One region of the Burkholderia sp. Bp9140 genome, then DNA from elsewhere that is predicted to be linked to it. Evidence: predicted binding sites of a transcription regulator. Region 1 holds the regulator's gene; each other region holds the start of a gene.
The links. The regulator HrcA, encoded in region 1, represses chaperone genes, less so after heat shock. The targets are predictions, from matches to a motif close to TTAGCACTCNNNNNNNNNGAGTGCTAA.
Positions count from the first base shown of each region.

Region 2: the regulator HrcA is predicted to act here: its motif matches at 3,054-3,080, upstream of DIE21_RS20380 (co-chaperone GroES).
Region 3: the regulator HrcA is predicted to act here: its motif matches at 5,679-5,705, upstream of rpoH (RNA polymerase sigma factor RpoH).

Region 1 covers NZ_QTPQ01000014.1:83,580-94,248, forward strand. The annotation lists gene recN (DNA repair protein RecN) at 1-698, opposite strand, end outside; gene DIE21_RS13955 (NAD kinase) at 718-1,620, opposite strand; gene hrcA (heat-inducible transcriptional repressor HrcA) at 1,751-2,773, shown strand; gene hemH (ferrochelatase) at 2,912-3,976, shown strand; partial or broken gene DIE21_RS13975 (RNA-binding S4 domain-containing protein) at 3,982-4,390, shown strand; gene DIE21_RS37200 (hypothetical protein) at 4,362-4,523, opposite strand; gene grpE (nucleotide exchange factor GrpE) at 4,876-5,421, shown strand; gene DIE21_RS13990 (thioredoxin family protein) at 5,432-5,872, shown strand; gene dnaK (molecular chaperone DnaK) at 6,021-7,973, shown strand; gene dnaJ (molecular chaperone DnaJ) at 8,228-9,364, shown strand; gene DIE21_RS14005 (chorismate-binding protein) at 9,369-10,669, shown strand, end outside.
Region 2 covers NZ_QTPQ01000024.1:31,270-41,938, forward strand. The annotation lists gene DIE21_RS20370 (SUMF1/EgtB/PvdO family nonheme iron enzyme) at 1-707, opposite strand, end outside; gene DIE21_RS20375 (arylsulfatase) at 718-2,667, opposite strand; gene DIE21_RS37305 (hypothetical protein) at 2,805-2,975, opposite strand; gene DIE21_RS20380 (co-chaperone GroES) at 3,113-3,403, shown strand; gene groL (chaperonin GroEL) at 3,416-5,056, shown strand; gene DIE21_RS20390 (porin) at 5,166-6,314, opposite strand; gene DIE21_RS20395 (LysE family translocator) at 6,545-7,159, shown strand; gene DIE21_RS20400 (family 2A encapsulin nanocompartment cargo protein cysteine desulfurase) at 7,254-9,266, opposite strand; gene DIE21_RS20405 (family 2A encapsulin nanocompartment shell protein) at 9,241-10,173, opposite strand; gene DIE21_RS20410 (helix-turn-helix domain-containing protein) at 10,309-10,530, opposite strand; gene epsC (serine O-acetyltransferase EpsC) at 10,527-10,669, opposite strand, start outside.
Region 3 covers NZ_QTPQ01000004.1:182,781-193,449, forward strand. The annotation lists gene nagE (N-acetylglucosamine-specific PTS transporter subunit IIBC) at 1-941, shown strand, start outside; gene cydX (cytochrome bd-I oxidase subunit CydX) at 1,156-1,278, opposite strand; gene cydB (cytochrome d ubiquinol oxidase subunit II) at 1,333-2,469, opposite strand; gene DIE21_RS05440 (cytochrome ubiquinol oxidase subunit I) at 2,501-4,081, opposite strand; gene cydP (cytochrome oxidase putative small subunit CydP) at 4,071-4,352, opposite strand; gene rpoH (RNA polymerase sigma factor RpoH) at 4,682-5,617, opposite strand; gene DIE21_RS05455 (acyloxyacyl hydrolase) at 5,977-6,546, shown strand; gene DIE21_RS05460 (nuclear transport factor 2 family protein) at 6,592-6,975, shown strand; gene leuA (2-isopropylmalate synthase) at 7,119-8,765, opposite strand; gene ybiB (DNA-binding protein YbiB) at 9,160-10,134, opposite strand; gene maiA (maleylacetoacetate isomerase) at 10,326-10,669, shown strand, end outside.

The sequences.
Region 1 (10,669 bases):
GACAGCGCGTTGAGCGCGCCCTGCACGCCGGCGATCAGGTTCGCCGAGTGCGACAGCCGCTTGTGCTCGCTGCCGACCTCGTCCCATTCGCCCGGTTGCGGCGCGAGCTTGTCGAGCTCGGCGAGCTGCCAGGCGAGTTTTTCGCGTTCGAGCTGCAGTTCGCGCTCGTGCGCCTTCGCGGCGTCGATCGCCTGCGTCGCGTCGCGCCATACGCGCCACGCGCGGGCGACGTTCGCGGCATCGGCGACGAGGCCTGCGTGCGTGTCGAACAGCTCGCGCTGCGCGTCGGGCCGCATCAGCAACTGGTGCGCGTGCTGGCCGTGGATGTCGACCAGCATCTCGCCGAGCTCGCGCAGCTGCGCGAGCGTCGCACTGGTGCCGTTGATGAACGCGCGCGAGCGGCCGTTCGCGTCGATCACGCGGCGCAGCATCACGGTGTCCTCGGCGTCGAACGCATGTTCGTCGAGCCAGCGCGCGACGCGGTCGTGCGGCGTGAATTCGGCGGTGATGTCGGCGCGGCCGCAGCCCGCGCGCACGACGCTCGCGTCGGCGCGTTCGCCGAGGGCGAGGGCGAGGGCGTCGATCAGGATCGATTTGCCGGCGCCGGTTTCGCCGGAAAAGACGGTAAAGCCGCTGTCGAATTCAAGATCGAGCGCGGCGACGATGACGAAGTCGCGAATCGAGAGGTGGCGGAGCATGGTGTCGGGCGGGGGTGCGTCAGGACGCCTTGTCGTCTTCGTTCGATGCGTGTTCGTTCCAGTGCAGCTTCTTGCGCAGCGTTGCGTAGTAGCTGTAGCCGACCGGGTGCAGGAACGGCACCGTGTGCTTCGAGCGGCGCACCTCGATCGTGTCGTTCAGCTCGAGCGCGGTGAACGACTGCATGTCGAAGTTCACGTTGACGTCGCGGCCGCCGACGATCTGGATCGCGATCTTCGAATCGTCGGGCAGCACGATCGGCCGGTTCGACAGCGCATGCGGCGCGATCGGCACGAGCACGATGCCCTGGAGTTGCGGATGCAGGATCGGGCCGGCCGACGACAGCGCATACGCGGTCGAGCCGGTCGGCGTCGCGACGATCAGGCCATCCGAGCGCTGGTTATACATGTACCGGCCGTCGACCGACGCGCGCAGCTCGACCATCCCGGAAAAGCCGCTGCGGTTCACGACGACGTCGTTGAACGCGAGCGCGTGGTAGATCGGTTCACCGTCGCGCACGATCCGGGCCTCGAGCAGCGAGCGCTCCTCGCGCTCGAACTTGCCCGACAGGATCACTGGAACGCGCGCCTGCATGTCGGCGGCCGCGATGTCCGTGATGAAGCCGAGCCGCCCGTGGTTGATCCCGATCAGCGGCGTCTTGTACGGCGCGAGCTGGCGGCCGATGCCGAGCATCGTGCCGTCGCCGCCGAGCACGACCGCCACGTCCGCGCGCGCCCCGATTTCCGCCGGGGTGAGCGCCGGATAGCCGGAGATGCCGATCTCGCGCGCGGTGTCGGCTTCGAACACGACCTCGAAGCCGAGCTTCGCGATGCAGCCAGCCAGCGTGGCGAGCGGCTCGGCGATGCCGGGCGTGTTGCTCCGGCCGACGAGCGCGACGGTGTTGAACTGATTACCGGTTTTCATGCCGGCATTACACCATAGCTCGTTGACGAAAAGAACCGGCTGTGCGCAGACGGGGCCGGATCGGTCAGCCCGCGCGACTGTGGCCGCGGCCACTCGCCGTGCTCGCGCGGTTGCGCTAAAATTTTCCATCATGCTAGATCCTCGCGCACGAACCCTCCTGAAAACCCTGATCGAACGGTATATCGCCGACGGTCAGCCGGTCGGCTCGCGCACGTTGTCCCGTTACTCCGGGCTCGAGCTGAGCCCGGCAACGATCCGCAACGTGATGTCCGACCTGGAGGAGCTCGGCCTCGTGTCGAGCCCGCACACGTCGGCCGGCCGCGTGCCGACGCCGCGCGGCTACCGCCTGTTCGTCGACACGATGCTGACGGTCGAGGCGCCGATCGACGCCGAAGCCGTGGCGCGCCAGGTACAGAACACGCTGCAGGCCGGCGAGCCGCAGCAGCGGGTCGTGGCGGCCGCCGCGAGCGTGCTGTCGAACCTGTCGCAGTTCGCGGGCGTCGTGCTGACGCCGCGCCGCAGCCACGTGTTCAAGCAGATCGAGTTCATGCGCCTGTCGGACAAGCGCATCCTGCTGATCATCGTCACGCCCGAGGGCGACGTGCAGAACCGGATGCTCGCGACGCCGCGCGACTATTCGCCGTCGCAGCTGACCGAGGCGTCCAACTACATCAATGCGCATTTCGCCGGGCTGTCGTTCGACGAGGTGCGCCGCCGCCTGCGTGACGAGATCGACCAGTTGCGCGGCGACATGACCACGCTGATGCACGCGGCCGTGACGGCCAGCACCGAGGTGCCCGACACCGAGGACACCGTGCTCATTTCCGGCGAGCGCAACCTGCTCGAAGTGGCGGATCTGTCGTCCGACATGGCGCGGCTGCGCAAGCTGTTCGACGTGTTCGACCAAAAGACGGGCCTCCTGCAACTGCTCGACGTGTCGAGCCACGCCCAGGGCGTGCAGATCTTCATCGGCGGCGAATCGACGCTCGTGCCGATCGAGGAGATGAGCGTCGTCACCGCTCCATACGAGGTGAACGGCCAGATCGTCGGCACGCTCGGCGTGATCGGGCCGACCCGCATGGCTTACAACCGCGTGATCCCGATCGTCGACATCACCGCGCGCCTGCTGTCGCTCACGCTGAGCCAGCAGTAACCTGGAGCGACACCGTCCCGCCATCGTGCCGCGGCGCCGCGCGCGCCGCCAGTCGGCCGAACGGCCAGCCGACCCGAGCGAGGCGGCCCGCTATAATTGAGGGCCGTCCGACTGCGTGCCCCGAGCACGTTCCTGCCCATGCGTTTCGATCTTGAGCCGCCTTCGAGCGTCGCGGCTGCCCATCGCATCGGCGTGCTGCTGATCAATCTCGGCACGCCAGACGCCCCGACGCCGCGCGCGGTGCGGCGCTATCTGGCCGAATTCCTGTCGGATCCCCGCGTCGTCGAAATCCCGCAGGTCGTCTGGCAGGTGTTGCTGCGCGCGCTGATCCTGCCGCTGCGCGGCCGCGCGTCCGCGAAGAAATACGCGGCCGTCTGGATGCCCGAGGGCTCGCCGCTGCGCGTATACACCGAGCGCCAGGCCGACGGCGTGCGCCACCTGCTGGCCTCGAACGGCTATCAGGTGACGGTCGACTACGCGATGCGCTACGGCAGCCCGAACATTGCACAGGCGCTCGCGCACTTCAAGCGTGCCGGCGTCGAGCGCGTGCTGCTGATGCCGATGTATCCGCAGTACTCGGCGTCCACCACCGCGACGGCATTCGATGCCGCGTTCGCCGCGCTCGCGCGGATGCGCAACCAGCCGGAAGTGCGCACGGTGCGGCAGTACGCCGACCATCCGGCCTACATTCACGCGCTGGCCGAGCAGGTGCGCCAGTACTGGGCGCAGCACGGCCGGCCCGATTTCGCGGCCGGCGACAAGCTGGTGCTGAGCTTTCACGGCGTGCCGAAACGCACGCTCGACCTGGGCGACCCCTATCATGACCAGTGCCAGCAGACGGGCGCGCTGCTGATGGCCGTGCTCGGGCTGTCGACGCTCGAGTGCCGCGTGACGTTCCAGTCGCGGTTCGGCAAGGCCGAGTGGCTGCAGCCGTACACGGCGCCGACGCTGCGCGAGCTCGGCGAGGCCGGCGTGCGGCGAGCGGACGTGTTCTGTCCCGGTTTTACGGCCGATTGCCTGGAGACGATCGAGGAGATCGGGATGGAGGTGCGCGACGCGTTCATCGCGGGCGGCGGCCAGGCGTTCCACCGGATTCCGTGCCTGAACGGCGCGCCCGCGTGGATCGGCGCGGTGGGCGAGATCGTCGCCGAGAATCTGCAGGGCTGGCCGGTGAAGGCCGCGCAGCCCGAAACGGTGAGTTGAACGCGATGAACTACAGGATTTCGACGGAACCCGGCAGCGAAGCTGCGCATCGACAAATGGCTGTGGGCGGCCCGCTTCTTCAAGACGCGCTCGCTCGCGTCCGACGCGGTCGACAAGGGCCACGTGAAGATCGGCGGCGCGGCGGTCAAGCCGGCGAAGGACGTGCGCGTCGGCGACGAGGTCGAGATTGCGATCGATGGTGTCGTCTGGCACATTGCCGTGCTGGGCATTTGCGACGTGCGCGGGCCCGCGAGCATCGCGCAGACGCTTTACCAGGAAATGGAAGCGGGGCGCGTCGCGCGGCTCGCCGAACTGGAACGGCGCCGCACGTATCGCGAGCCGGCGGCGGAACTGCACGGCCGGCCGACCAAGCGCGACCGGCGCATCATCGACAGATTTTCTGGTGGGAGCTGAACATCTGGTCGAACGTCGCCCGCGCGCTTCCGTATTCGGTCGTGCGGTCGGTGACGGCTCCGGACAGGCAGATGGTGGTGGTGCCGGCAATCAGTACCAGCGCGACCACCGATATGGCAAAGGTCAGTTTCACGGTACTCGCCTCTCGGGACGGGTGAATGCGGCGCCAGGTGGATGTCAGGCGGCGGTCAGCTAGGGTAAACACGCTTTTCCGACGCTTCACTGGAGTGTAGTTCAGCGCCCTGTGCCGGGCTAGTACTTGCCCGGTAAGCGTTGTTACAGGCCGTTTCCGCCGATTTGGCGGCAAATGCGCGCAATCGGGCGGCATGCGGCGCGGTTGTTTCTCGGCATTGGCGAATGCCGGCGAATAACCCTCTTGAAATTGCAGTTTTCGCCCTTATTTGCCCCAACAATGTGCGGTGCCGCCGGATATACGGTCCGGCGGTTGCCGATTTGGCTTCAACCTCTAATCGACTTTCAGCGACATGGAAAACACGCAAGAGAACCCGGCTACCCAATCGGCCGAAGACATCGGCAGCGAGAAGCAGGCGGCGCAAGGCGCCGCTCCCGCCGCCGAAGCAGCCGACGCGGCGCTCGCGGACGCTCAAGCCAAGGTCGCCGAGCTGCAGGAGAGCTTCCTCCGGGCGAAGGCCGAGACCGAGAACGTGCGCCGCCGCGCGCAGGATGACGTCTCGAAGGCGCACAAGTTTGCGATCGAGAGCTTTGCCGAGCACCTGCTGCCCGTGCTGGACAGCCTCGAGGCCGCCGTCGGCGACACGTCCGGCGACATCGCGAAGGTGCGCGAAGGCGTCGAGCTGACGCTGCGCCAGCTGACGAGCGCGCTCGATAAGGGCCGTGTCGTCGCGATCAACCCGGTCGGCGAAAAGTTCGATCCGCACCAGCACCAGGCGATTTCGATGGTGCCCGCCGAGCAGGAGCCGAACACCGTCGTCACCGTGCTGCAAAAGGGCTACATGATCGCCGACCGCGTCCTGCGCCCGGCGCTCGTCACGGTCGCGCAGCCGAAGTAAGGCTGCCGCGATGGTTCCCGCCGGCGTCGATCCGGCCGCGTTCGACACGTTCGACATGCAGGCGCTCGCCGCCGACACGTTCGACGCCGGGATCGCCGGCGCCGGCGATGCACTCGCCGTGGTGTTCTTCTGGGGCGTCGACTGCTTCAACTGCGAGATCGCGAAGAAGGCGCTGCTCGCCCAGCCGGACGCGATCCGCGCGCTGGGCCTGAAGTGGTTCCATTGCAACGTGTACGAACACCATGAGCTGGGGCGCCGCTTCGGCCTGCACGGCGTGCCGACGTGGTTCTTTTTCCACCGCGGCAAGCGGCTCGGCCGCGCGACCGGCTGGCATGGCCTCGCGCAGTTCCAGGCGGCGGTGTCGGCGGCGCGCGCGAAGATCGCGGCGGCGGCCGGCGCGCCGTCGGACGGCAACGGCGGTCCGCACGATCCGGCTACCGGCGGCGATTGAAAAAATTTAATATCCGCATCGCCTGGCGGGTCTTGAAAACGGACCGGCCGGACGCATTTCGGGAACAGAGTTGAATTCTGGCGCGCGAAACCACCCAAAAACGCGGGGTTTCGCGCAGCAAACAAGCATTTCTGGAGATTAGGAAAAAATGGGAAAGATCATTGGTATTGACCTCGGCACCACGAACTCGTGCGTCGCCATCATGGAAGGCAACCAGGTCAAGGTCATCGAGAACTCGGAAGGCGCGCGCACGACGCCGTCGATCATCGCCTACATGGATGATAACGAAGTGCTCGTCGGCGCGCCGGCCAAGCGTCAGTCGGTGACCAACCCGAAGAACACGCTGTTCGCGGTGAAGCGCCTGATCGGCCGCCGCTTCGAAGAGAAGGAAGTCCAGAAGGACATCGGCCTGATGCCGTACACCATCGTCAAGGCCGACAACGGCGACGCATGGGTCGAGGCACACGGCGAGAAGCTCGCACCGCCGCAGGTTTCGGCGGAAGTGCTGCGCAAGATGAAGAAGACGGCCGAAGACTACCTCGGCGAGCCGGTCACGGAAGCCGTGATCACGGTGCCGGCGTACTTCAACGACAGCCAGCGCCAGGCGACCAAGGACGCCGGCCGCATCGCGGGCCTCGAAGTCAAGCGGATCATCAACGAGCCGACCGCGGCCGCGCTCGCGTTCGGTCTTGACAAGGTCGAGAAGGGCGACCGCAAGATCGCCGTGTATGACCTTGGCGGCGGCACGTTCGACGTGTCGATCATCGAGATCGCGGACGTCGACGGCGAAATGCAGTTCGAAGTGCTGTCGACCAACGGCGACACGTTCCTCGGCGGCGAGGACTTCGACCAGCGCATCATCGATTACATCATCGGCGAGTTCAAGAAGGAGCAGGGCGTCGACCTGTCGAAGGACGTGCTCGCGCTGCAGCGCCTGAAGGAAGCCGCTGAAAAGGCGAAGATCGAGCTGTCGTCGAGCCAGCAGACCGAAATCAACCTGCCGTACATCACGGCGGACGCGTCGGGCCCGAAGCACTTGAACCTGAAGATCACCCGCGCGAAGCTGGAAGCGCTGGTGGAAGACCTCGTCGAGCGCACGATCGAACCGTGCCGCATCGCGATCAAGGACGCCGGCGTCAAGGTGTCGGACATCGACGACGTGATCCTGGTCGGCGGCCAGACGCGCATGCCGAAGGTGCTGGAAAAGGTGAAGGAGTTCTTCGGCAAGGATCCGCGCCGTGACGTGAACCCGGACGAAGCAGTCGCAGTCGGCGCGGCGATCCAGGGCCAGGTCCTGTCGGGCGACCGCAAGGACGTGCTGCTGCTCGACGTGACCCCGCTGTCGCTCGGTATCGAGACGCTCGGCGGCGTGATGACGAAGATGATCAGCAAGAACACGACGATCCCGACGAAGCACGCCCAAGTGTATTCGACGGCGGACGACAACCAGTCGGCCGTGACGATCAAGGTGTTCCAGGGCGAACGCGAGATGGCGGCAGGCAACAAGCTGCTCGGCGAGTTCAACCTCGAAGGTATCCCGCCGTCGCCGCGCGGCGTGCCGCAGATCGAAGTGACCTTCGACATCGACGCGAACGGCATCCTGCACGTCGGCGCGAAGGACAAGGCGACCGGCAAGGAAAACAAGATCACGATCAAGGCGAACTCGGGCCTGTCCGACGCTGAAATCGACCAGATGATCAAGGACGCGGAAGCGAACGCGGCGGAAGACCACAAGCTGCGCGAGCTGGCCGATTCGCGCAACCAGGGCGATGCGCTGGTCCACAGCACGAAGAAGGCGCTCACCGAGTACGGCGACAAGCTGGACGCGGGCGAGAAGGAGAAGATCGAAGCGGCGCTGAAGTCGCTCGAGGACGTCCTGAAAGAGTCGTCGGCCGACAAGGCGGCGATCGACGCGAAGGTCGAGGAACTCGGTCAGGCTTCGCAGAAGCTCGGCGAAAAGATGTACGCCGACATGCAGGCGCAGCAGGCCGGTGCGGCCGGCGCGGCGGGTGCAGCGGAAGGCGCGGCCCACGCGGGCGGTGCTCAGCAGGCTGCCGACGACGTCGTCGACGCCGAATTCAAGGAAGTGAAGAAGGACTAAGCCGGGTTGCCATGGCACCGCACGCCGCGCGCGAGACGCGCGCGGCGCGGCTGAACAGCGGTCTGTCTTTCCCTTCCGGATGGCCGGATCGACTCCACGCCTGGCGGGCTTCGCGGCCCTCCGGGCACATTTGTTTTTTGGCGGGTGCTGCGCGAGCCGTCCGCGGACGGCGCAGCGCCAGACGAGTCGAGAGACTTTACTGCGGGCGAAAGGAGCCGCCGCGTGCGTGACGCGCGACGGCACAGTGAATCGATATGGCGAAACGGGATTACTACGAGGTTCTGGGCGTCGCAAAGAATGCGAGCGACGACGAAATCAAGAAGGCATATCGCAAGCTTGCGATGAAGTATCACCCTGACCGCAATCCGGACAGCAAGGATGCGGAAGAGCATTTCAAGGAGGCGAAGGAAGCCTATGAAATGCTGTCGGACGGCCAGAAGCGGGCGGCGTACGACCAGTACGGCCACGCGGGCGTCGATCCGAACATGGGTGGGGCGGGCGGCCAGGGTTTCGGCGGCTTCGCGGATGCGTTCGGCGACATCTTCGGCGACATCTTCGGTCAGGCCGCGGGCGGTGCCGCGCGCGGCGGCCGCGGCGGCCCGCAGGTATATCGCGGTGCCGACCTGCGCTACAGCATGGAAATCACGCTCGAGCAGGCCGCGCACGGCTACGACACGCAGATCCGCGTGCCGAGCTGGGTGTCGTGCGAAGTCTGTCACGGGTCGGGTGCGAAGCCCGGCACGAAGCCGGAAACCTGCCCGACCTGTCACGGCCAGGGCACGGTGCGCATGTCGCAGGGCTTCTTCAGCATCCAGCAGACCTGCCCGAAGTGTCACGGCACCGGCACCTACATCCCTGAACCGTGCGTGCACTGCCACGGGTCGGGCAAGGTGAAGGAAACCAAGACGCTCGAAGTGAAGATCCCGGCCGGCATCGACGACGGGATGCGGATCCGCTCGGCCGGCAACGGCGAGCCGGGCATCAACGGCGGGCCGCCGGGCGACCTGTACGTCGAGATCCACATCAAGCCGCACTCGGTGTTCGAGCGCGACGGCGACGATCTGCACTGCCAGATGCCGATCCCGTTCACGACCGCCGCACTCGGCGGCGAGATCGAGGTGCCGACGCTGGCCGGCCGTGCGTCGTTCCCGGTGCCGGAAGGCACGCAGTCGGGCAAGACGTTCCGCCTGCGCGGCAAGGGGATCAAGGGTCTGCGTTCGAGCATCGCGGGCGATCTGTACGTGCACGTGCAGGTCGAGACGCCCGTGAAGCTGACCGACCAGCAGCGCGACCTGCTCAAGCAGTTCGAGAAGTCGCTGGCCGAGGGCGGTGCGCGTCACAGCCCGCAGAGCAAGAGCTGGTTCGACCGGGTGAAGAGCTTCTTCGAGTAACGGCATGACTGAAGGCAACGAGAGCGCGTCGTTCGCGCTCTTGGACGATTGCGACTCGACCGCGTCCGCGCGGTCGAGCCGGTTGTATTCCGGTTTCGTGCGCGAACGCGTATGCACGGATCCGGCACGGCTCGACGAAGTCGATGCGGCGGTGGCGCAGGATCTGCGTGACGGGCTGCATGCGGTCGTCGTCGGCGATTACGAATTCGGACGCAATCTGGAAAGAGCGCAGCCGGGCCATGCCCCGCTGCGCTTTTTGCTGTATGCGCGCTGCGAACGCCTGTCGCGCGACGAAGTCGACGCGTGGCTCGCGCGGCAGGATGGCGGCGGCCCGCCGTCGATCGCGGGCGTCGCGCACGTCGCGAAGAGCGTGTCGCGCGACGCGTTCGACGCGGCGATCTCAGCGGTGCACGACGCGCTGCGCGCGGGCGATTCGTACCAGATCAACTACACGTACCGGCTGAATTTCGACATGTTCGGCACGCCGCCGGCGCTGTACCGGCGGCTGCGTGCGCGTCAGCCCGTGCGTTACGGCGCGCTGATCGCACTGCCCGACGGCGCGTGGGTCGTGTCGTGCTCGCCGGAGTTGTTCGTCGAGAGGCATGGCGACGTGCTGCGCGCGCGGCCGATGAAGGGCACCGCGCCGCGCGCTGCCGATCCGCGCGACGATGCGGCGGCGGCCGCGTTTCTTGCGAACGATCCGAAGAACCGCGCGGAAAACGTGATGATCGTCGACCTGCTGCGCAACGACGTGTCGCGGATCGCGCGCACGGGCACGGTCAAGGTGCCGGCGCTGTTCTCGGTCGAGCCGTATGCGTCGGTGTGGCAGATGACGTCGACGGTCGAGGCCGGCTGGCGCGACGGCACCACGTTCGCGCAGATGCTGCGCGCGCTGTTTCCGTGCGGATCGATCACCGGCGCGCCGAAGCACAAGACGATGGAACTGATCGACGCGATCGAGTCGACGCCGCGCGGCCTCTACACGGGCGCGATCGGCTGGCTCGATGCGCTGAAGGAAGACCGGTCGACAGGCGATGCGTCGTCCGACGGCGCGGCCGGCTGCGGCGATTTCTGCCTGTCGGTCGCGATCCGGACGCTGACGCTCGAAGCGGTCGGTGTCGATGCCGCCGCGACGATCGACGCGCGCGACGCGGCAACGGCCGCTGCCGGCCGGCGGCGCGGCACGATGGGCGTCGGCGCGGGCATCGTGCTCGACAGCGTCGCCGCCGACGAATATGCGGAGTGCGAATTGAAAGCGCGATTCCTGACCGACGCCGATCCCGGCTTCCAGCTGTTCGAAACCAC
Region 2 (10,669 bases), on a different contig from region 1:
CCCTGCCAGTAGTTCGCGGCCGGCTTGCCCCGTGCGTCGCGCGGCGCCGCGTCGAGCGACGCGTCGTCGCGGCCGGCCTTGCCCGCGTATTCCCATTCGGCTTCGGTCGGCAGATCGCGGCCGAGCCAGCGCGCATACGCGAGCGCGTCGCGCTGCGTGACGAGCGTGACCGGCAGGTTGCCGAGCCCGTCGACGCTACTGCCGGGGCCGCGCGGCTGCCGCCACGATGCGCCCTTCACCCAGCTCCACCACGCGAGGTCGCGCGCATTCAACTCGTCGCGCGTCGGCACATGAAACACGGCCGCGCCGCCCTGCTGCTCCGCCTCGGTCACATAGCCGGTCGCCTGCACGAATGCGGCGAACTGCGCGATCGTCACGTCGGTCTGATCGATCCAGAACCCGCCGACGCGCGCCCTGCCGCCGCCGGCCGGCCGCTCGTCCGCGTAGCCGCGCGTGCTGCCGAACACGAACGCGCCGCCGCTCAGGTGCACCATCCCGGCCTTCGGATCGTCACGCCACTTCGCGGGCAGCCCCGAATAGCGCTCGCACTGCCGCTCCGAGCCGAGCGGCGCGAGCGGGCGGCCGCGATTCGCGTCGTCGAAGGCACCGGCCGGCGACGTCGACGGGCTCGCATAGCCGGCCGCGAACGCGGCCGCGAACAGCGTGGCCGCGAGCGCGGCGCCGAGCGTCCAGAAGCGGAACCGCATCGTGCCGTCCTCAGTAGTAGCCGCGCGGACGCAGCGGCTCGACGCCGCCGACGTTGCTCATGTAGGCCTTCCACTGGTCGACCAGCGTGCTGATCACCGACGGGTTCCGGGCGGACACGTCGGTCGTCTCGCCGCGGTCCGCCGCGAGGTCGTACAGCTGCCAGTGACCGTCGAGCGGCCCGAGCGGCGGCTCGGTCCACAACGCCTTCCAGCGACCGTCGGCGCTGCGCAGGTACGCGCGGCCATACGCTTCGTCGCCGAACGGCGCCGTATGCACCTCGCCCGTCGCCGAACCGGTCAGCACCGGCAGCAGCGACTGGCCCGTCACCGGATACACGTAGCGGTTGTTGTAGACGACCTTGCCCTTGTTCTGGTCGACGCCCGTCAGCGTGTTCACGAGCGGCGGTGCCGGCTGCGACGGCGGCGTGACGCCCGCGACCGCGAGGAACGTCGCCGTGTTGTCGGTCACGTGCGTGAACGCGCGCAGCGTCGGCAACTGTCGCGTCTGGCCGGCCAGGCGCACGATCGTCGGCGTCGACACGCCGCCTTCGGCTGCATAGCCCTTGGTCAGGCGGAACGGCGTCGCGCTCACTTCGGCCCAGCGCAGCCCGTATTGCAGCCGCTGCGCGTTCTGCTTGCCGTTGTCGGTGCCGAGCGTCGCGTAGATCGGCTCCTGTCCGTTCGCGGTGTCGGTCGCCGTCGGGTCCGCGCCCGAGTCGATCGGCCAGCCTTCCGCGCCGTTGTCCGACTGGAACATGATGAACGTGTTGTCGTATTCGCCGATGTCCTTCAGGTGCTGGATCAGCAGGCCGATGTTGTAGTCGAGGTTCTCGACCATCCCCGCGTAGATCTCCATGTAGCGCGCCTGTGCCTTGCGCTCGGCCGGGCTCAGGCTCGCCCACAGCTTGTCGACCTTGCCGGTGCCATAGTCGCTGTAGCCGTCGGCCGCCGAATGCACGGCGCTGATGTACTTCGCGTTCGCGGTGCCGTTGTTCGCCGTCGCGGGCGACGCCGACGTCGTTTCGGGCAGGCCGTCGAACGGCCTGAAATCGGCGGGAATCAGGCCGAGCGCCTTCTGCCGTGCGATCCGCGCGTTGCGGATCGCGTCGTAGCCGGCGTCGTACACGCCCGCGTACTTGTGCAGCCACGGGTCCGGCACCTGCAGCGGCCAGTGCGGCGACGTGTACGCCGCGTACGCGAAGAACGGCTTGCCGTCCTGCTTGTTCGAATCGATGTACGAGATCAGCTTCTGCGTATAGAAGTCCGTCGAATAGAACACGGCCGGACTGCCGCCCGCGCCGCCCGGTTGGCCGGGCTGGCCCGGCTGCACGTAGCTGCCGTCTTCCGTGTAGTTCGACGAGCCGGCCGGCTCGTGTGCGAAGTGGTTCGTCGCCGCGCCGCCGAGCAGCACGTAGCTGCGCTCGAAGCCCCACTGGTCCGGCGTCTGTCCGCTGCCCGTCGTGCTGCCGGCGATCCCCGAGCCGATGTGCCACTTGCCCGCGATGTACGTGTGATAGCCGGCGTCCTTCAGCAGTTGCGCGAACGACAGCGCGCGATCGTTCAGGTAGCCCTCGTAGCCGGGCAGGCCGCGCCGCTCGTCGGTCGGCACGCCCATCGTGCCTTCGCCTATCAGATGGTGATCGGTGCCCGAGATCAGCATCGCGCGCGTGATCGCGCATACGGTGCCGGTGTGGTGGTTCGACAGGATGCGGCCCGACGCGACGAGCGCGTCGAGGTTCGGCGTGTTGATCTCGCCGCCGAATGCATGGATGTCGGAATAGCCGAGATCGTCGGCCATGATGTACAGGATGTTCGGGCGCTTGGCCGCGGGCGTCGCATTGGCCTGCGGCGGCGGATCGCTGTCGACGCCGCCGCACGACGCAAGCGACAGCGCGCCGGCGATCGCGGCGCAGACCACACGAAAACGGAAAGCATGCAACGGCGCGGCGGACTTTTTCATTGTTGTGAACGCTCGATCTACGGGAGCGGCGATCTTAGCGTCGCCCGCGCGGCGCCCAAAGTCGGATTCGTCACATGCTAACGGGGAGGGGGAATATGCGGCGCGCGCGGTCAACCGGCACGCCGCGCGGCGATCATTCAACAGCGCATCACCCGATACGGATCAGCCGGCCAAATCGCGAAAAACAGCGGCGGCACGCGCAACACCCCGCCGTATCGCACCATCGCGAGCAGCAACGAGATCGCGACGAGCGGAGCGTGCGATGTCGAAATCATGCGCTCCGGCTTTGCGACGACGCTCGCCTGCACCGCCCATCCATAGCGCATCCACGCGAATGCTTTTCCGAATCCGTTATTGGATCGCGCAGCCGCCCGTTTTTATACTCGTCAGCACGCTCTAATGACGAGTGCCAACCAATTTCGACGCAACAGAACAGGACGGACAGATGAGCCTACGCCCCTTGCACGACCGGGTCATCGTGAAGCGACTCGACCAGGAAACCACCACCGCCTCGGGCATCGTGATCCCCGACAGCGCCGCCGAAAAGCCCGACCAGGGCGAAGTGATCGCCGTCGGCCCCGGCCGCAAGGACGCGGACGGCCAGCGCATCGTGCCCGACCTGCAGATCGGCGAACGCGTGCTGTTCGGCAAGTACGCAGGCCAGGCCGTCAAGGTGGACGGCAACGAATTCCTCGTGCTGCGCGAGGAAGACATCGTCGCGGTCGTCAATCAATAACGGAGTGCAATCATGGCATCGAAGGAAATCATTTTCAGCGACGTCGCGCGTGCGAAGCTGACCGAAGGCGTCAACATTCTCGCGAACGCGGTAAAGGTCACGCTCGGGCCGAAGGGCCGCAACGTCGTGCTCGAACGCAGCTTCGGCGCGCCCGTCGTCACCAAGGACGGCGTGTCGGTCGCGAAGGAAATCGAACTCGCGGACAAGCTGCAGAACATCGGCGCGCAGCTCGTGAAGGAAGTCGCATCGCGCACCAGCGATGCCGCCGGCGACGGCACGACGACGGCCACCGTGCTCGCTCAGGCGATCGTGCGCGAAGGCCAGAAATACGTCGCGGCCGGGCTCAATCCGCTCGACCTGAAGCGCGGGATCGACAAGGCCGTGGCAGCGGCCGTGGACGAGCTGAAGAAGATCAGCAAGCCGACCACCACCAGCAAGGAAATCGCGCAGGTCGCGACGATCTCCGCGAACGGCGAGGAGTCGATCGGCCAGCGCATCGCCGAGGCGATCGACCGTGTCGGCAAGGAAGGCGTGATCACCGTCGAGGACGGCAAGTCGCTCGCCGACGAGCTCGACGTCGTCGAAGGGCTGCAGTTCGATCGCGGCTACCTGTCGCCGTACTTCATCAACAACCCCGACAAGCAGATCGCCGAGATCGAGAACCCGTACATCCTGCTGCACGACAAGAAGATCTCGAACATCCGCGACCTGCTGCCGGTGCTCGAACAGGTCGCGAAATCGGGCCGGCCGCTCCTGATCATCGCGGAGGACGTCGAGGGCGAAGCGCTCGCGACACTGGTCGTGAACAACATTCGCGGCATCCTGAAGACGGTCGCGGTGAAGGCGCCGGGCTTCGGCGATCGCCGCAAGGCACTGCTGGAAGACATCGCGATCCTGACCGGCGGGCAAGTCGTCGCCGAGGAAACGGGCCTCACGCTCGAGAAGGCGACGCTGGCAGAACTGGGCCAGGCGAAGCGCATCGAGGTCGGCAAGGAAAACACGACCGTGATCGACGGCGCGGGCGACGCGAAGAACATCGAGGCGCGCGTGAAGCAGATCCGCGTGCAGATCGAAGAGGCCACCTCCGACTACGATCGTGAGAAGCTGCAGGAGCGCGTGGCCAAGCTTGCGGGCGGCGTCGCGGTGATCAAGGTCGGCGGCGCGACCGAGATCGAGGTGAAGGAGAAGAAGGACCGCGTCGACGACGCGCTGCACGCGACGCGCGCGGCCGTCGAGGAAGGCATCGTGCCGGGCGGCGGCGTCGCGCTGATCCGCGTGCGGCAGGCAATTCGCGAACTCGAGGGCGCGAATGCCGACCAGCACGCGGGCATCAAGATCGTGCTGCGCGCGCTCGAGGAACCGCTGCGCCAGATCGTCACGAATGCGGGCGAGGAAGCGAGCGTGGTCGTCGCGAAGGTCGCGGAAGGTGCGGGCAACTTCGGCTACAACGCGCAAACGGGCGAATACGGCGACCTCGTCGAATCGGGCGTGCTCGATCCGACCAAGGTTACGCGCACCGCGCTGCAGAACGCGGCGTCGGTCGCGGGGCTGCTGCTGACGACCGATGCGACCGTGTTCGAGGCGCCGAAGGATGCGGCGCCGGCCGCGGTGCCGGGCGGCCCGGGCGCGGGCGGGCCGGGGTTCGATTTCTGACGCCGGTCGAGGTGGCCGCCCGAGCCGGGCGGCTGCATGCCTTACCCACGACGCGTGGCGGCAGCGGCCGCCACGCGTCTGTTGTTCGCGGTCGGCGCGCGAGCCGCCGTCAGAACATCTGGCGCAGGCCGATCGCGGCCCCGACGTTGTTGGTCCTGCCGATCTGGTCGACCTTGCCCGTGAGCGGGTTGGTCACACCCGGATAGTCGGCCGCGAACGCCCCGTTGCCGCGTGCGAAATCGACCGTGCCGTATACCTCGGTGTGCTTCGACAGCGCGTATTCGGCCAGTACGGTCGCCGAATAGTTGATCCCGGAGCCGAGCGTGCCGTCGAGCCGCTGCGCGTTGCGCGCGTGGCCGTAATAGCCGGCCACCGTGATCAGCAACGGCGCGGTGGCCTGCCAGTTCGCGCCGACGTAGAACGTATCGTCGATCCGGTTCGGGCTGCCGCCGCCCAGCACCGGCGCGCCGGCCTGCTGCATGTTGAAGTCCGTCGTGCCCGTCTTGTCCTGCCCGTGCAACCAGCCGGCCAGCAGGCGCACGGACGGCGTGACCTGATACGCACCGCTCACGTGCAGGAAGTTCACCTTCGCGCCGTTGCGCGCACTGCCGTTCACGGACGATACCGAGGTCTGCTGGAAGCCGGCGTCGATCGATGCGGGCCCTCGCGCGTAGGTCAGCTCCACGCCGTACGTGCTGTCGAGGCCCATCGCGCCGGCATGATTGCCGAACCCGTAGATCGCATCGACGCTGAATCCGTTGTACGAGAACTTGTATTTCACGGAGTTCGGCACGGTCAGGTAGTTGCCGATGCCGTTGTACGCCCAGCTGTCCTGCCAGTAGTCGCCGACGGTCATCGGGTCGAATACGTCGCCCATCGTGTCGTACAGCGGCGCGTACTGATTGCCGAACGTCAGCGTGCCGTACCGGTCGCTCGACAGGCCGACGTATGCCTGCCGGCTGAACAGCGTGTTCGCGACGTGCAGCTTGCCGTCGCCGAGCTCGAAACCGTTCTCGAGACGGAAGACCGCCGACAGCCCGCCGCCGAGCGCCTCGCTGCCGCGCAAGCCCCAGCGGCTGTGCGTTTCCGGGCCGACCGTCATCCCGACCAGGTCCTTGCCGTCGGGACCGGCGTTCGTCTGATAACGGAGCGCCGTATCGACGAGGCCATACAACGTGACGGCGCTCTGCGCGCACGCGGACGATGCTGCCATGGCGAGAACGGCGCCGATACCACCGGCGACGGCGATGCGTGTCATGAAAAGCCTCCCTGAGCGATTGATTTTGTAAGCAGTCCGACAGCATTCGCCGGCGGATGCCGGTACTGCGACCGGGAGAATAATCGGCCATATGCGCGGCACCTATTGCCGCTTCCGGATTGGACCTTTCCAGCATCGTCAACAATCGCGGTCGCGGTCGCGGCCGTGCCGCGTCCGGCGCGTCGCGCTCGGGTAAGATGAAAGCCCCTCCCGCTTCGCCGCCCACCGCCATGTCGACCACCCTCACCGCCCTGCTGCCGCTCGCCGGCGTCCTGCTGCTCAGCGTGGCCAGCCCCGGCCCGAACTTCGTGATCGTCACGTCGACCGCGGTCGCGCAGCGCCGCGCCGGCGTGATGACCGGGCTCGGCCTCGCCGCTGCATCGGGCACCTGGGCCGCGATCGCGATTGCCGGACTCGGCCTGCTCGTGACCCATGTCGCCTGGGTGCACACCGCGCTGCGGCTGGCGGGCGCCACCTACCTGATCTGGCTCGGCCTGAAAATGGTGCTGACCGCGCGCAAGCCGCTGCACGTTGCCGCACCGGCCGCGTCGTCCGGCTGGCACGCCGCGAAGAAAGGTTATGTGGTCAGCATGACGAACCCGAAAGCCGTCGCGTTCTACGGCAGTATCTTCGCGCTGATGGTGCCGGCCCACGCACCGGCCTGGTTCGATCTCACGGTCGTCGCGCTGTCGATCGGGATTTCGGGCGCGTGGTACTGCGCGATGGCGCTGCTCGCGTCGCACCCGTCGGTGCGCCGGTTGCTGATTCGACGCAAGGCCGTGCTCGATACGACGGCCGGATTGCTGCTGATGGGGCTCGGCGGAAGGATGCTGGCCGGGCGTTGATTCACATCACGTCCGCTCCGGCATCGACAAAAAAGGCCGCTTGCGACACCCCGTTTCCGGGGGCCGCAAGCGGCCTTGCGTTAGGCTGCGAGCATCAGCGCCGCGCCGCCAGCCTTCTCACGACACTCACCAGCGCGTCGACTTCATCGCACGTGTTGTAGAACGCCAGCGACGGCCGCACCGTCGCTTCGAGCCCGAAGCGCCGCAGGATCGGCTGCGCGCAGTGATGCCCGGAGCGCACCGCGATGCCCTCCTCGTTCAGCGCCTGCCCGACTTCCTCCGTCTCATAGCCCTTCAGCACGAACGACAGCACGCTCGCCTTGTCGCGCGCGGTGCCGACGAGCCGCACGCCCGGCACCGGCGCGAGCACGCTCGTCGCATACGCGAGCAGATCGTGTTCGTAGCGCGCGATGTTCTCGATGCCGACCCGGCTCACGTAATCGAGCGCCGCGCCCAGCCCCACCGCATCCGCGATGTTGCCGGTGCCGGCCTCGAAGCGGTTCGGCGGCGGCTGGAACACCGTGCGCTCGAACGTCACGTCCGCGATCATGTTGCCGCCGCCCTGCCAGGGCGGCATGTCGTCGAGGATCGCGCGCTTGCCGTACACGACGCCGATCCCGGTCGGCCCGTAGATCTTGTGCCCGGAGAACACGAAGAAATCCGCATCGAGCGCCTGCACGTCGACGCGCAGGTGCGAGATCGACTGCGCGCCGTCGACGAGCGCCTTCGCGCCCGCGCGATGCGCCAACTCGACGATCTCCTTCACCGGCACGACCGTGCCGAGCGCATTCGACACCTGCGTGACGGACACGATCTTCGTGCGATCGTTGAGCAGCTTCCGGTATTCGTCGAGCAGCACCTGCCCCGAATCGTCGACCGGAATCACGCGCAGCGTCGCGCCCTTGAGCGCGGCAAGCTGCTGCCACGGCACGATGTTCGCGTGATGCTCGAGATGCGACACGACGATCTCGTCGCCTTCGCCGACGTTCTGCACGCCCCACGTCTTCGCGATCAGGTTGATCGCCTCGGTGGTGCCGCGCACGAACACGATCTCCTCCGGCGAAGACGCGCCGATGAAGCGCCGCACGGTGTCGCGCGCATGCTCGTACGCATCCGTCGCGCGGCCCGCCAGCGCATGCGCGGCGCGGTGGATGTTGGAGTTCTCGTGCGCATAGAAATAGGCGAGACGGTCGATCACGGCCTGCGGCTTGTGCGTGGTCGCCGCGTTGTCGAACCAGACGAGCTGCTTGCCGTTCACGCGCTCCTGCAGGATCGGGAAGTCGCGGCGGATCGCATTCACGTCGAACGGCGGGTGCGCGCCGCGATGCAGGGTGCCCTGCGGCTCGGCTGCCTTCGCATCGTCGATGAAGTAACGCGGCACGTCCGCGCTCGATGCACGCGACACCGGCACGTCGCGATGCACGGCGAGCAACTCGCGGAGCGCGTCGTCGCCCGGCAGCCCGAACGCTTCCGGCGATGCGAAGCCGTTCGACGGCACGACGATGTCCTGCGGCGTCGCCTGCCAGCCCTGCAGCGAGCCGTCGGTGAAGTAATACGGCGACGCGGCCGGCGCGGCCTTCACCGCGCTCTCCGACACCGCCGCATTCGCCTGCGGCACGCCGAGTGCCGCACCGCCGACGCGCGGCTCGAACGCGGGCGCGATCGACACCGCATTGTCGGGCAGCCCGTTCTGCGCGGCCGCATGCGGCGCGAGCGCCGGCACGCGGTTGCCCAGCGACAGCACGTGCGTCGGCGCGGACGGCGCGAGGTTCGCGCCGGGCGCCTTGCCTTGCGGCAATGCAAGCCCCGGCACGCCGGTGCCCGTGCCGCCGGGCCCCGCGAGCGGCGAGCCGGCCGGCGCCGGATTGCTCACCGACGCGAGAATCGGTGCCGCCGCCGGCAACGCCGACGGCACGCCGCCGACCGCCCCGCTACCCGCCGACAGCCCGGGCGCGGTGGCCTGCCCGGGCGGCGTCGCGAAGAACTCGGACGCGAGCCGCGCAAGCGCCGCCGGATCGGGCAGGCCGGCCGGCAGCGGTGCGTGCGGCAACGCGAGCGCGTCGCTGCCGGTCGAGGCGGGATTAACGGTAGGTGTCGGGATAGTCATGGTACTTGGCGATTTCGACATCATCGAGGACAGCCAGCGCATCCGGCGAGTGGACCGCGAGCGAGCAGTACAGCGAGATCAGGTACGACGCGATCGCCTGGTCGTTGATCCCCATGAAGCGCACCGACAGACCCGGCCCCTGCTCGCCCGCGACGCCCGGCTGATAGAGCCCGACGACACCCTGGCGCTTGTCGCCGACACGCAGCAGCAGGATCTTGGTCTTGCCGTCCGCGACGGGCACCTTGTCCGACGGGATCAGCGGAATGCCGCGCCACGTGAGGAACTGCGAGCCGAACAGGCTGACCGTCGGCGGCGGCACGCCGCGCCGCGTGCATTCGCGGCCGAATGCGGCGATCGCGAGCGGGTGCGCGAGGAAGAACGCCGGCTCCTTCCACACCTTGGTCAGCAGCTCGTCGAGATCGTCGGGCGTCGGCGCACCGGTCAGCGGAAAGATCCGCTGTTCGTCGGCCACGTTCGCGAGCAGCCCGTAGTCCGGGTTGTTGATCAGCTGGCTTTCCTGCAGCTCCTTGATCGTCTCGATCGTCAGGCGCAGCTGTTCCTTGATCTGGTCATGAGGACTGCTGTAGAGATCGGAGATCCGCGTATGCACGTCGAGCACCGTGCTCACCGCGTTCAGGAAATACTCGCGCGGCTGTTCCTCGTACGGCACGAAGGTCCGCGGCAGCACGCTTTCGTCCTCGAGCTGCGTGCAGGCGGCACGCACGGCTTCCGGGTTCTTCACCTGGTTCAGGCGATAGATGCCGGCCTCGACCGGCACCCACTGCAGCAGATGGGTCAGCCAGCGCGGCGTAATCGTGGAAAGCTGCGGGACGGTCTTGGTAGCATTCGCTAGTTGGCGGGCGGCGTGATCGCTCAGCGCGGCCGTGCCGCTTGCAACGGTCGACATGTGTGGCTCCGGATTCTTAAGATGAAAAACGGGATTGCTTATGACGCGGGGTGATTATCGGAAGCACGCACCTGCCGGCTCAACATGCTATAGCCGTCACGCGGCACAACCGAACGGGAAAAGAAGCGGGATACGTCAGGCGACGGACACGCCGGGCAACAGCGTCGAGATCGACACGTCGAACGCGCGCGCGATCTTGTCGGCGGTGACGATCGACGCGATCGCCTCGCCGCGCTCGATCTCGCCGACGTACGAGCGGTTCAACCCCGCGTGTTCCGCGAGCTGCTCCTGCGACCACGTACGCGCTTCGCGCAGCTTGCGCACGTTGGCGCCGAAGTGCTGGATCAGGTCGCTCACGTCGCCACCTGTGCGTCGGGCACCGGCTCGGCCGGCTCGACCCGCGTGCTCGGCGCGGCATTCGCTTCGCTGCGCAACACGGCCTGCGTGACGTTCGCGCCGGCCGGCACGTCCTGCGTGAGCCATACGTTGCCGCCGA
Region 3 (10,669 bases), on a different contig from region 1:
TCACGTCGTTCCTGACCGGCGTGACCGAGCCGATCGAGTTCAGCTTCATGTTCCTCGCGCCGGTGCTGTACGTGATCCATGCGGTGCTGACCGGGTTGTCGCTCGCGATCTGCCAGATCCTCGGCGTGAAGCTCGGCTTCACGTTCTCGGCCGGCGCGATCGACTACGTGCTGAACTACGGGCTGTCGACGAAGGGCTGGATCGCGGTGCCGCTCGGCATCGCGTACGGTGTCGCGTACTACGGGCTGTTCCGCTTCTTCATCCGCAAGTTCAACATGGCGACGCCGGGCCGCGAGCCGGCCTCGGCCGATGCGGCGACCGAGTCGTACGCATCGGGCGGCTTCGTCGCACCGGCCGCTGCGCCGCGTGCGCAGCGCTATATCGCCGCGCTCGGCGGGGCGGGCAACCTGACGGTCGTCGACGCATGCACGACACGCCTGCGCCTGACCGTCGTCGATCCGGAGAAGGTGTCGGAGCCGGAACTGAAGTCGATCGGCGCGCGCGGCGTGCTCAAGCGCGGCGGCAACAGCGTGCAGGTGATCATCGGGCCCGAGGCCGACATCATTGCCGACGAGATGCGTTCGGCGATCGGCAGCGGCGCGACCGGTGCCACGGCCACGGCGACGGCCGCGGCTGCGCAGCCGGTCACGGGCGCGAGCGTGGCGGCCGGCCCGCTCGACCCCGATCCGCTGCGCTGGCTCGCGGTGTTCGGCGGGGCGACCAACGTCGCGTCGCTCGATGCGATCGCGACCACGCGCCTGCGTGTCGTCGTGCGCGACGCATCGGCGGTCGATCGCGATCGACTCGGTGCGCTCGACGTCGCATGGGTGTCGCCGGACACGTTCCACATCGTCTGCGGCAATGCGGCGGCACGCTATGCGGAACAGCTCGGCGCGCGCCTGACGTCGACGGGCGGCGGTGCGGCCCCGCAACCGGCCTGATCCGGCATGAGGCGATGAGGCAGGCCCGGTCCGCGTAGCGGGTTCGGGCCACCAGTCGGTAAAACGAAAACGGCTCGCGATGCGTCGCAAGCCGTTTTTCTTTGGCGGGGCGGACGGCAACGGGTTGCCGAATCGCCGGGACGAAAAAAAACCTCGCGCGACGCGAGGTTCGTTCCGGACGGCAGGGGCGGCGCGATCCGCCGCCCGCGCGGCGTCAGTCGCGGCGTGCGCGCACCGGCGTTTCCTGCGGCTTCTGCCGCGCTTCGAGCCACATCGCGTTGACGATGCCGAACGACAGCGCGACGCCGATACCGAGAATCCAGCTGAAATACCACATGGTCCGACTCCTTGCGAAACGGTGGGCGAGGGCGCGTGCGCGCCCCGGCCGGGTTCAATACATCGAGTGCTTGTTCTCTTCGAGCGACTGATGCGTGACCTTGCCGCGCATCACGCGGTACACCCAGCCCGTATAGAGCAGGACGATCGGCAGGAACACGATCACCGCGAACAGCATCACCTGCAGCGTCATGTGGCTCGACGTCGAATCCCACACGGTCAGGCTGCTGCGCGGGTCGAGCGACGACGGCATGATGAACGGGAACATCGAGAAGCCCGCGGTCAGGATCACGCCGGCGATCATCAGGCCGGTGCAGAAGAACGCCGTCTTTTCCTGCCTCGAGCCTGCGAGCAGCAGCGCGAGCAGCCCGCCCGCAATCCCGACCACCGGCGCCGCGATCATCCACGGATACTCGCCGTAGTTCGCGAGCCACAGGCCCGAGCCGGCGGCGACGTCCTTCAGCAGCGGGTTCGCGACCGTGTCGTTCGGTGCGGCGTGCGTCACGTGGAAGCCGCCGATCGTCGACGCGACCAGCACGCCGGCCAGCACGAACAGCACGACCGCGAGAAGCGCCGACACGCGCAGTGCGATCGACGCGCGGCGCGCGATCACGCCGTCGGTCTTCATCTTGATGAACGCGGCGCCGTGCGCGACGAGCATCGTAAGGCTGACGAGCCCGCAGAGCAGGGCGAACGGGTTCAGCAGCGCCCAGAAGCCGCCGTAGTAGGTCACGCGCAGGTCGCTGTCGAACTTGAACGGCACGCCTTGCAGCAGGTTGCCGAACGCGACGCCGAACACCAGCGCCGGCACGAAGCCGCCGACGAACAGGCCCCAGTCCCAGCCCGCGCGCCAGCGCGGGTCGGGCCGCTTGCTGCGGTAGTCGAAGCCCACCGGCCGGAAGAACAGCGCGAACAGCACGAGCAGCATCGCGAAGTAGAAGCCGGAGAACGACGCGGCGTAGACGAGCGGCCACGCGGCGAACATCGCGCCGCCGGCCGTGATCAGCCACACCTGGTTGCCTTCCCACGTCGCGCCGACCGTGTTGACGATGATGCGGCGCTCCTCGTCGGTCTTGCCGAGGAACGGCAGCAGCGCGGTCGCGCCCATGTCGAAGCCGTCGGTGACGGCGAAGCCGATCAGCAGCACGCCGACCAGCAGCCACCAGATCAGCTTGAGAGTTGCATAGTCCATAGCGATTCCTTGTTCCGTTGCGGGGGCGTGCTCAAACCGCGGCACGCTCGCCGGTTGCGGCGAGTTCGTGGTGATAGCGGCCGGTTTGCAGCGACGACGGGCCGAGGCGCGCGTACTTGAACATCAGCTTGATCTCGATGACGAACAGCGCGGTGTAGAACAGGATGAAGCCGGCGAGACTCAGGTACAGGTCGCTCGGCTGCAGGCTCGACGCGGACAGGTGCGTCGGCAGCACGCCCGCGATCGTCCACGGCTGGCGGCCGAGCTCGGCGACGATCCAGCCGAATTCGATCGCGATCCACGGCAGCGGGATCGCCCACACCGCGTAGCGGAGGAACCAGCGGCGGTTGTCCTGCAGCAGTTCACGGCGCGCGCAGAACCAGAACGCGGCAACGAACGTCGCGACGAACAGGAAGCCGAGCGCCACCATGATCCGGAACGAGAAGAACACGGGCGCGACCGGCGGGATCGTCTTCTTCGCGGCGGCCTTGATCTGCTCGGGCGTCGCGTCCGTCACGTTCGGCGTGAACTGCTTGAGCATCAGCCCGTAGCCGAGATACTGCTTGTGCTGGTCGAACAATGCGCGGGTCGCCTCGCTCGTGTCGCCCTGCTTGATCTTCTGCAGCGCGCCGTACGCAACCATCCCGCTCTGGATGTGCTCCTCGCTGTGCTTCGCGAGCTCGCGCAGGCCGATCACCGGTTCGTCGATCGAGCGCGTCGCGATCAGGCCGAGCGCGTACGGGATCTTGATCGCGTAGTCGGTGCGCTGTTCTTCCTGGTTCGGGATGCCGATCAGCGTGAACGACGCGGGCGCCGGCTGCGTTTCCCATTCGGACTCGATCGCGGCGAGCTTCATCTTCTGCACTTCGCCGGTCGTATAGCCCGATTCGTCGCCGAGCACGATCACGCAGAGCGTCGCCGCGAGGCCGAAGCCGGCCGCGACCGCGAACGAGCGCAGCGCGAAGTCGACGTCGCGCTTCTTCAGCAGGTACCACGACGACACGCCGAGCACGAACATTGCCGCCGACACGTAGCCGGCCGACACGGTGTGCACGAATTTCACCTGCGCGACCGGGTTGAACAGCACGTCGAACAGGCTCGTCATCTCCATGCGCATCGTCTGGTAGTTGAACTCCGCGCCGACCGGATTGTTCATCCAGCCGTTCGCGACCAGGATCCACAGCGCGGACAGGTTCGAGCCGAGCGCGACGAGGAAGGTGACCATCAGGTGCTTGACCTTCGACAGTCGGTTCCAGCCGAAGAAGAACAGGCCGACGAACGTCGATTCGAGGAAGAACGCCATCAGGCCTTCGACCGCGAGCGGCACGCCGAAGATGTCGCCGACGTAGTGCGAGTAGTACGACCAGTTCGTGCCGAACTGGAATTCGAGCGTGATGCCGGTCGTCACGCCCATCGCGAAGTTGATCCCGAACAGCTTGCCCCAGAACTGGGTCATGTCCTTGTAGACCTGTTTGCCGGTCATCACGTAGACGGCTTCCATGATGACGAGCAGCCAGGACAGGCCGAGCGTCAGCGGCACGAACAGGAAGTGGTAGAGCGCCGTGATGCCGAACTGCAGACGTGACAGATCGACGACTTCGCTACTTATCATGGTGGTCTCCCTCGGTGGATGCAGGCGCCGGCACCGAGAGCAGTTTCTCGGCGACGGCGGCAGGCGGCAGCGACATGTGCTCAGCCTGCGGATGATTGAAGAATGCGTATTTGAGCGACATCAAGAGGATCAGCTTGACGATCAGCACCAGCGTGATGTCGCGGGCGAGGGTCGGCCCGCGTGCCCACGCGCCGATGCGCGCGCGCCAGCCGGGCGTGCCCGCCGGCCGCGCGGGCGGCGGCGGACCGGGCTCTTTATTGATCGAGATCAAGGTGATTATCCTGAATCGATTTACAGGGTTTTGGGGCGACTCTACGTCGGATTTATGACGGCCGTGAAGCTGTTTTAATCCTTTTATGCCGACGTGCCAATTTTAAAATGCCGGCATTCCGATGCCGAGTGCTGCGCTGCGGCAGACCGTCGCGAACCGCGACCTGAAACTTGAGGTAGATCAAGGTTATGCGGAAGGGGCCCGAAACCGCCCGATACCCGATCAATAAGGTCGATTAATACGAAAGAAACGGAGAGAAAGGACGGGCGAAAAAAAACCGCCGCCCAGTGGGCAGCGGTTTTGGGTGAAGCGCTCTGAATCGCCGGGATTTATGCGTATTCGGCGAGGGCAGTGCGCATCTTCTTCATGGCGCTCGCTTCGATCTGGCGAATGCGTTCCGCCGACACGCCGAATTCGGCAGCGAGATCGTGCAGCGTCGAGCCGCCCGAGCCGTCGTCGTCGACGTTCAGCCAGCGCGCCTCGATGATCCGGCGGCTGCGTGCGTCGAGCGCATCGAGCGCCTGCGCGATGCCGTCCGTCTGCAGCATGTCGCGCTGACGCGCGGCGAGCACGGCGGTCGGCTCGTGGTGCGAGTCGGCCAGGTACGCGATCGGCGCGTACGACTCCTCGCCGTCGTCCACCTGCCCTTCGAGCGCGATGTCGCCGCCGGACAGGCGCGTTTCCATCTCGGCCACGTCTTCGCGCTTGACGTTGAGCTCCTGCGCAAGGCCGTCGATCTCCTCGGGCGTCATCGCCTGCATGCTCTTCTTGTGGCTGCGCAGGTTGAAGAACAGCTTGCGCTGCGCCTTCGTCGTCGCGACCTTCACCATCCGCCAGTTGCGCAGGATGTACTCGTGGATCTCCGCCTTGATCCAGTGGATCGCGTAAGACACGAGGCGCACGTTTTGCGCCGGGTCGAAACGCTTCACCGCCTTCATCAGGCCGATGTTGCCTTCCTGGATCAGGTCGCCGTGCGGCAGGCCGTAGCCGAGATAGTTGCGCGCGATCGACACGACGAGCCGCAGGTGCGACAGCACGAGGCGGCGTGCCGAGTCGAGGTTGTTGTCTTCGCGGAATTCGGTCGCGTACTGGCGTTCCTCTTCGGCACTCAGCAGCGGGATCCGGTTGACGGCCTGGATGTACGCGTCGATGTTGCCAAGCTGGCCCGGCAACATCGATTGAGTTGCGAGCGCCAGCGAGCCTGCCGATTCGGCCTTGGCCGGCGTCGGGCTCAGGGTGTTCGGAAGGGTCAGGGCGTGGCTCACTAAAAACTCCTTTGGAATCAGGGACAAACCCCTGGTCTCGGATGAGATTCCGGGGCCCATCTTAGCACTCCCGTAATCCGAGTGCTAATTCCTTAGAGGGTGCGTGGGCTTCCGAGTTCCCGGTTTTCTATCGAACTGGTCGAGTCGATAGTCTAATTTGCGACCGGACCGGCTGGCGGAAGTTCCATAAGTCCTTGTTTCTGATAGTAATCAGTAGACGATTTCGATTTTTGTACTTTTGGAAGCAAACCATTTCGCTTCGTGATGCCGATCCGAAAAGTCCTTTACCATACCATTCAGTTCGCTCGGGCCGGCCGCTGCGGCAAGGCTCCATTCAACCCGCAAAGTTGGAGTGTCAGATGAACAATAAGAAGAATCGCCGGCCCCGTAGCCGGCTTGCGCTGCATGCGCTGCTGGCGGCGTCGCTGCTGGGCGGATCGGGGGCCGCATTCGCGGACCGGTGGGGGATCCAGGCGGGCGGCGGGTTTTCCGACCGCCACGGGATCGACAAGGGCGATCTCGGCGTGGTGTGGGATCCGGGCTGGAACTGGTGGGAAATCGGCGGCTGGCACTTCGCGTTCGTGATGGAAGGCCACGTCGGCTACTGGCACACGGGCGGCAACATCCACCCCAACCTCGGCGAGATCGGCGCGACGCCGATGTTCCGTTTCATCAAGAGCGCGGGCCAGGTTCGCCCGTTCGTCGAGGCCGGCGCCGGCATCCGGTTCCTGACTCACCCGACGATCTCGAACAATCTGTCGCTGTCGACGTCCTTTCAGTTCGCGGACATCGTCGGCGTCGGCGCACAGTTCGGAGAACGCCAACAGTATCAGGTCGGTTACCGTTTTCAACATGTGTCTAACGCGGGTATCAAAGAGCCGAATCCTGGTATAAATTTCCACCAGTTCTACGTGCAGTACAACTTCTGATCCGCACGCCCGCGCACGGCGGGCGCGTTGCCGAGGAGTCAGGCGATGGCGAAGGTGGTCGATGCGATTCGCGCACTCGAGCGCGATCGGTTCCGGGCGATGGTCGACGGGGACGGCGAGGCGCTGGAGGCGCAGTTGTCGGACAAGGTGTTCTTCGTGCACACCAACGGCAAGCGCGAAACCAAGCAGCAGTTCATCGACGCGATCGTCGCCGGCCGCCGCCGCTATCGCCAGATCGAAATCCAGTCGCAGGACCTGCTGCCGGTCGGCGACGCAACCTGCGTCGTCACCGGGCGCGCGCTGATCGAGATGGAAACGAACAACGGCGGGCTGGTGTTTCCGATCGCCTATACCGCCGTCCATACACATGAGCAGGGCCAATGGCGCCTGCTGGCGTGGCAGGCGACGCGGTGCGCGACCGAGACCTGAGCGCGCGTGGCGCTCTTTTTCAAGTCCCGACCGAAGCGGCCTTCTGGGCCGCTCTTTGTTGGCCCGTGCGGCGCGGATCGCGCGGCGCACGGGCGGTCACGCACCGCTCGCTGACGTTCAAACCCTGAAGCGAAACCGCGCGGTCAGGCCGCCGCACGGCGGTCGGCGCAATGCCAGGCCGAGCGGTTGATCGCACTGACCACCGCATCGAGCGCGGCGCTCGCCGCATCAGCGTGCACCCCGACGCCATGCCGCAGCGGCGCATCGCCGACCCGGCAGCCGACCGATACCGCGATCCTGCCGTCCGCCGTGCGCGCGTGTTCGCACGACGCGACGTCGATCGTCGCGCCGGCCGCCGTCGCGAACGCCGCGGCCACGCGTTGCACGGCGTCTTCGGGCGTCGCGCCGGCCAGCGGCGCGCCCGCGACGTCGCGGTTCTGCCAGCGCGCGCCGTCGCCGTGGCGCGCGGCCGGGCCACCGGTCTCGAAGAATTCGCGGGCGAACAGCGCGCAGATCGCGTCGCCGGTCACTTCCTCGCCGGACGCGTCGGCGAGCGTCTGCACCGCGTGGCTGAATTCGATCTGCACGCGGCGCGTCGGCGTGAAGCCCATCCCGCGTTCGAGCAGGAACGTCGCGCCGCCCTTGCCGGACTGGCTGTTCACGCGGATCACCGCGTCATAGCTGCGGCCGAGGTCGGCCGGGTCGATCGGCAGGTATGGCACTTCCCACACCGCGTCGGGGCGCTGCTGCGCGAAGCCCTTGCGGATCGCATCCTGGTGCGAGCCGGAGAACGCGGTGAACACGAGGTCGCCTGCGTACGGATGGCGCGGATGCACCGGAATCTGGTTGCAGCGCTCGACCACGCGGCGCACCGCGTCGATGTCGGAGAAGTCGAGGCCCGGGTCGATGCCCTGCGTGTAGAGGTTCAGCGCGAGCGTGACGAGATCGACGTTGCCGGTGCGCTCGCCGTTGCCGAACAGGCAGCCCTCGATGCGGTCGGCGCCCGCGAGCAGCGCGAGTTCGGCGGCCGCGACCGCGGTGCCGCGATCGTTGTGCGGATGCACGGACAGCACGATGCTGTCGCGATACGCGAGGTTGCGGTCCATCCACTCGATCTGGTCGGCGAACACGTTCGGGCTCGCGGCTTCGACGGTCGCCGGCAGGTTGACGATCATCTTGTGATCGCGGGTCGGCCGCCAGGCCTGCGCGACCGCGTCGCACACTTCGCGCGCGAACGTCAGCTCGGTCATGCTGAAGGTTTCGGGCGAGTACTGGAAGGTCCAGCGCGTGTCCGGGCGGGCCGCCGCGTGTTCCTTGATGAGTCGCGTGCCCTCGACCGCGAGCGCCTTCACGTCGTCCTTCGACATCCCGAACACGATGCGCCGGAACGACGGGCAGATCGCGTTGTACAGGTGCACGATCGCGCGCGGCACGCCTTCGAGCGCGTCGAAGGTGCGCGCGATCAGGTCTTCGCGCGACTGCACGAGCACTTCGATCGTCACGTCGTCGGGAATGCGCTTGTCGTCGATCAGCTTGCGGACGAAATCGAAGTCGGTTTGCGACGCCGACGGAAAACCGACTTCGATCTCCTTGAAACCGATCGCGACCAGCATGTCGAAGAATTCCAGCTTCTGCTCGATGCTCATCGGCTCGATCAGCGACTGGTTGCCATCGCGCAGGTCGGTGCTCATCCAGACCGGCGCACGCTCGATGGTGCGGGTCGGCCAGCGGCGGCCGTTGATGCGGACGGGTTCGAACGGACGGTACTTGTCTTGCGGGTTGCGCTTCATCTTCGGGACCTCGGGTCTCAAGTCGCGAGCGAAGACGGGCGGCATGGGCGACGGTTGGCGCTGCCTCGCACCGTGGCGCCTGAAATGCGCTACGGATGCGGCTGATCTTCGCGAATCGACCGACGGATAGACGGACGAATGCTGACGACTTCGGGTTGTAAAAACTGCGAGAAGGGTGCTGCGAGGAACTGCAGGGAGGGACCGTGCGGACAGCACACGGCGCTACGACAGCCTTAGGCTAGTCGTAGCGATAGCGACCGCGCTAGGCGGCCGGAGGTAATTCGGAGGGGGTTCGGAAAGGAACGCATGGCGACAACTCTATGCCAGGATGCGTGCGCCTGTCAAATGGTCGGTTGAAAGGTCGGCGCGAAAACGGGCCGACCCGGGATACCGGTCACGGCGTGATCCGGACGATCCGCACGATCGTCGCGACCTGCCGCGCAAGCGTGTCAGGCACCGGCATTTCGCCGCGCAGCACGGCGTCCGTCCACGCGGCCGTCGTCGCCGCGTCGCGCGATTCGGGCAGCGCGACGGCCGGCGCGTCGCTCGACGAGCGCTCGGGCTCGATCAGCGTGTCGCAGACGCCGTCGTGCAGCCAGTCGACCTGCACCTGGCGCCGCGTGTCGGCCACCGCTTCGCCTTCGGTGCCGCGCGCGAGCAGCGCGCCGCCGAGCGCGGCGGCCGGATGATCGCGGAACAGTTGCGCGAGGCTGTCGCGGTACGGCGGATGCGTGTAGTTGACGAGCCGCAGGCCGGCCGGCGCGAACGGCTGCAGGATCTTCACGAGCGTGTGCGTGGAGTTGCGCACGCCGAGCACGCCGCGCAGCGACAGCAGGCGCGCGATGCGCGGCGCCAGCGCGTCGATCGGCGCGAACGCGACGCGGCGCTCGGCGAGCGTGTCCTCGATCGCGTCGTGCGACGTCGACGGTGCGATCGACAGCGCCGAGAAAATCTCCGCGCTCGTCACGCGGCCCGCATCGCGCTCGACGCCGTGCACGAGCACCGGCACGCCTTCGCGCGCGAGCAGCAGCGCGAGCAGCGGTACCAGGTTCGGCTGCTTGCGCGCGCCGTTGTAGCTCGGGATCGACACCGGGCGGAACGCGGCGTCCTGCACGTGCACGGGTTCGAACGACGCCTGCGCGGCGGCGAGCATTGCGGCCAGTTCGTCGGCGCTTTCGCCCTTCAGGCGATAGGCGATCAGGATCGCGCCGAGTTCGACGTCCGACACGCGCGCGTCGAGCATCGCGCGATAGAGCTCGAACGTGTCTTCGGCGGACAGCGCGCGCGCGCCGTGCGGGCCCCGGCCGATTTCCTTGATGAAGCGGGCGCAAGGGAACGGCGAGGCGGCAGAGTCGTGGGGAGCGGTCATCGGGGCGTGGGGCGGGCGGCCGGCATCGGGCCGCGCGGTGAGCGGTAAGGAATGCCCCGAGTATCGCACGGGCGCGGTTCGCTCAAGTGCGCGGCGGCGCGCGTCGGCACCGCGCGGCGCGCTAAACTCGGGTTCCCGGCGGTGCCCTGGGTACCCCGTTGCCGGCCGAATACGACTACGAGAGACATCCCATGAAGCTCTACAGCTATTTCCGCAGTTCCGCGTCGTACCGCGTGCGGATCGCCCTGAACCTGAAGCAGCTGCCGTACGACACGGTCCCCGTGCACATGCTGCGCGACGGCGGTGAACAACTGAAGGACGCGTACCGCGCGGTGAATCCGGATGCGGTCGTGCCGACGCTGGTCGACGGCGACGCCACGCTGCAGCAATCGCTCGCGATCATCGAATATCTGGAGGAAACGCATCCCGAACCGGCGCTGCTGCCGAAGGCGCCGGTCGACCGCGCGTATGTGCGGGCGATCGCGCTGCAGGTCGCGTGCGAGATCCATCCGCTGAACAACCTGCGCGTGCTGAA